One region of the Bhargavaea ullalensis genome, then DNA from elsewhere that is predicted to be linked to it. Evidence: predicted binding sites of a transcription regulator. Region 1 holds the regulator's gene; the other holds the start of a gene.
The links. Region 1 encodes LexA, which represses DNA repair genes until DNA is damaged. Its sites were predicted from a motif close to CGAACATATGTTCG; they were not measured.

Region 1 (2,202 bases):
CCTGGCGCTCAAGCGACAAGTCCTGCGTTTCTTTTTCGGTGCTCACCCGGCAGTAGAGCACGCATGTGTCCTCTCCCCGCTTCATTTGTCTCCACCGGCCAGGAGGATATCGTCTGAGTAGGCCGGCGTAGCCGGAACGATGATTGTCTCGCCGGCCAGCAAAGTTGTGTCGGGCTTGCCGTTGAGCCGGAGGACTTCCTCCACCCAGCGGTCTGCAGGCAGTGAAGTGTCAGTCTGTGCGTGCAGCGACAGCAGGGAATCCCCCTGGGCGACCGTCACTTCCTGCGTGCCTGCCCCCTGCTCTTCTGCACCGTCGGGCATGGCGAACGCCAGGATCACTGCCAGTAAAATGAAAGAAAACGAGAATGAATGGTTGCGGATAAAGTCCATGGTTGAGCCTCCTGATCTGTTTTTCGAATGCATGTTCGTATGATAGCCCCATCATAATGCGAACAGGTGTTTTTGTCAACTCCAATCCTCGAACCTATGTTTGCATTTCATTGAGACGGCTGATATACTGGAAACAAGTAGAATCGAGCCAAAGAAGAGGTGAATGGATTGAAAAAGATGTCCAAGAGGCAGGAGGCGATCCTGACCTTCATCAAAGAGGAAGTCAGGACAAAGGGCTATCCGCCGTCCGTCAGGGAAATCGGAGAAGCCGTCGGCCTTGCCTCCAGTTCCACCGTGCACGGACACCTCGCACGACTGGAAAACAAGGGACTCATCCGCCGGGATCCGACGAAACCGCGTGCCATCGAGGTCTTGGAGCTCGACGGCGGCAACATCGAGAAACCGCATGTCGTCCAGGTGCCGATCGTCGGTAAAGTCACTGCCGGCCTGCCGATCACGGCGGTCGAGAACATCGAAGAGTATTTCCCGCTGCCCGAATCATACGGCGGTGCAGAGGACCAGTTGTTCATGCTGGAGATCATGGGAGAGTCCATGATCGAGGCGGGCATCCTCAACGGTGACTATGTGGTGGTCAGGCAGCAAAGCACGGCCAACAACGGGGAAATCGTTGTCGCCATGACTGAAGAGGACGAAGCGACCGTCAAGCGCTTCTTCAAGGAAGCCGGACATTTCCGGCTGCAGCCGGAAAATTCTTCGATGGAGCCGATTGTCGTCGAGAATGTCTCCATTCTCGGCAAAGTCATTGGCGTCTATCGGCATATCCAGTGATCACCCGCGGGTGTCCGGAGGTCCTATGCGGCTGTTCCGGACACCCATTTCTATGCGTTCTCTCACAGAGATATGAAAATTTCGTTCCACGCATGGCCGGCCCGCCCGCCGATTCCGCTTTTGCGCACACGAAAAAACCGGCGGAAGCATGTATTGCTTCCGCCGGTTTTCTTGTGCTTTTTAATACATTTTCATATACTGTTCCCGCTCCCATGGATGGACGGTCGTGCGGAACATGTTCCATTCCGCTTCTTTCGTATCCATGAAGTTTTTATAGATATGGTTGCCGAGCGCCCGTTTGATGACTTCGTCCTTCTCGAGCTGGTCGAGGGCTTCCTTCAGGCTTGCGGGCAGGTCCTCGATGCCCATGCTGCGTCTTTCCCGGAGACTCATCTCATAGATGTTCTCGTCGACCGATTCCGGCGGCTCCATGCTTCCGCGGATCCCTTCGAGCCCGGCTCCAAGCAGGACGGCCATCGCCAGGTAAGGATTCGCCGACGGATCGACGGACCGGACCTCGATCCGCGTGCTGAGCCCGCGTGATGTCGGGATGCGGATGAGGGGGCTCCGGTTTGTACCTGACCACGCCACATACACCGGCGCCTCATAGCCGGGAACGAGCCGTTTGTAGGAGTTCACCGTCGGATTGGTGATGGCGGTGAATCCGTGGGCATGCTGAAGGAGCCCCGCCATGAACTGGTAGGCCTCCCCGCTCAGGCCCTCTTCGCCTTCCGGGTCTTCAAAGACATTCTTTCCTTCCTTGAACAGGGACATGTTGCAGTGCATGCCGGATCCCGCCACGCCGAACAGCGGTTTCGGCATGAATGTCGCATGCAGTCCGTGTTTCCGCGCAATCGTCTTGACGACGAGCTTGAACGTCTGGATATTGTCGCATGCCCGGATGGCGTCCGCATACTTAAAGTCGATCTCATGCTGTCCGGGGGCATTTTCATGGTGGGATGCCTCGATTTCAAAGCCGAGAGACTCGAGTTCAAGGACGATGTCGCGACGGCAGTTTTCACC
Region 2 (2,202 bases), on a different contig from region 1:
CCCCAGTATACTAGAGCCACTTCACCTTTGGCTCGGTTCCCGCCTTGATCCGGCCGATATTCGCCCGGTGGCGGTAGAAGATGAATGCGGTGAGCAGGAAAATCACGACAAGCAGGTACAGATCGCCGGTCATGAAGTAATTCACGGCCGCATAAGCGAGCCCGACGATGCCCATCGCCATCGAAGTGAGGGAGACCATCTTCGTCAGCTTGAGCACGATCAGGAACGAGGCGATCAAGACAATGAAAAACGGCCAGCTGTAGCCGAGGATCACGCCGCCGGACGTCGCCACCGCCTTGCCGCCGCGGAACTTTGCGAACACCGGGAACATATGGCCGACGACCGCCGCAATCCCGAGCGTCAGCGGGTGGATGCCGGCGTCCTGGAAGGCGGGCAGATGGAGCAGAAGCACGGCCGCCGTTCCTTTAAGGATGTCGATCACCGTGACGGCGATTCCCGCTTTTTTGCCGAGGACGCGGAACGAGTTCGTCGCCCCGAGGTTCCCGCTGCCGGACTCGCGGATATCCGTATGGTAAAATAGCTTTCCGATCCACAGACCCGTCGGAATCGATCCGAGCAGGTAAGCGATCACAAGCATCACTGCAATCTGCATAAAACGCACCCCGTTGATTCATAGTACCGTAAAAAGGTACTTTCAGTTTACCTTAACCGACCGTCCCGTACAATGTCACCAGGCGGAAAAACAGGATGCAACAGGCGGGGCAGGCGCGAAAATCCGGTGTCGCGGACGGCACTCCCGTTCCCGGCAACATTGCCACGGAGCGCCCCGATGTCATACAATGAAGACCGGGAGTGCCGGAAGCCGCCGGTTTGACAGGCTCCGGCAAAACGATTACGATTAAAATAAAATGAGAACAAACGTTTGATGGGGGAGAATCTTTGACTAACATCAGTGAAATCACCACATATAACGATGAATCGATCCAGGTGCTCGAAGGTCTTGACGCGGTCCGGAAACGGCCGGGCATGTATATCGGCTCAACCGATTCACGCGGCCTTCATCACCTTGTCTATGAAATTGTCGACAACGCGGTCGACGAGGCGCTGGCCGGCTTCGGCGAGGAGATCAATGTGATCATCCATAAAGACGGCAGCGTCAGTGTGCGCGACCACGGCCGGGGCATGCCGACCGGGATGCACAGCACGGGCAAGCCGACGACGGAAGTGATCCTGACCGTCCTTCACGCCGGCGGTAAATTCGGCCAGGGCGGCTATAAAACAAGCGGCGGCCTCCACGGCGTCGGGGCCTCGGTCGTCAACGCCCTTTCCGAATGGCTGGAAGTGACCGTCTTCAAGGACGGGAAGAAATTCCGCCAGCGCTTCGAGCACGGCGGCCATGCGGTCACGGGACTTGAAGAAATCGGGAAAACGAGGGAACACGGCACACTGCTTCAATTCAAGCCAGACCCGGCCATCTTTTCGACGGTCAAATACAATTACGAGACGCTCAGTGAACGGCTCCGGGAATCGGCCTTCCTGCTCAAAGGCATGAAAATCACGATCACCGACGAAGAAAACGGAAAGTCCGATGCCTTCCATTTTGAGACCGGCATCGAAGCGTTCGTCCATTATCTGAATGAAGAAAAAGACACGCTCCATGAAGTGGCCTATATCGAAGGGGAACAGGACGGCATCGAACTGGAGTTCGCCTTCCAGTTCACCGACGGCTATTCCGAGACGATCCTGTCTTTCGTCAACAATGTGCGCACGAAAGACGGCGGCACGCATGAAACCGGCGTCAAGACGGCCATGACCCGCGTGTTCAATGAATACGGGCGCAAGGCGGGCCTGCTCAAGCCGAAAGATAAAAACCTCGACGGCGCCGATATCCGGGAAGGGATTTCGGCGATCATTTCGGTCCGGATCCCGGAAGCCGTCCTGCAGTTCGAGGGACAGACGAAAAGCAAACTCGGGACAAGCGAAGCGCGGACCGTGACGGACGCGATCGTTTCGCAGAAGCTGCTTTATTTCCTTGAGGAAAATGCCGAGCTGTCCGCCGCGCTTGTGCGCAAGGCCGTCCGTGCCCAGCAGGCGAGGGAAGCGGCACGCAAAGCGCGCGAAGACGCCCGCTCCGGCAAGAAGCGCAAGCGCTCGGAAGCCCTGCTTTCGGGCAAGCTGACGCCGGCACAGTCGCGGAACGCCGCAAAGAACGAATTGTACCTCGTCGAGGGCGACTCCGCG

Region 2: a site for LexA is predicted at 873-886, ahead of parE (DNA topoisomerase IV subunit B). Genes of this name have one in related genera too.

The regions. Positions count from the first base shown of each region.
Region 1 covers NZ_JBHLWY010000009.1:23,042-25,243, forward strand. The annotation lists gene ACFFIY_RS02460 (YneB family resolvase-like protein) at 1-85, opposite strand, end outside; gene ACFFIY_RS02465 (hypothetical protein) at 82-390, opposite strand; gene lexA (transcriptional repressor LexA) at 559-1,179, shown strand; gene glnA (type I glutamate--ammonia ligase) at 1,360-2,202, opposite strand, start outside.
Region 2 covers NZ_JBHLWY010000042.1:77,482-79,683, reverse strand. The annotation lists gene plsY (glycerol-3-phosphate 1-O-acyltransferase PlsY) at 11-613, opposite strand; gene parE (DNA topoisomerase IV subunit B) at 901-2,202, shown strand, end outside.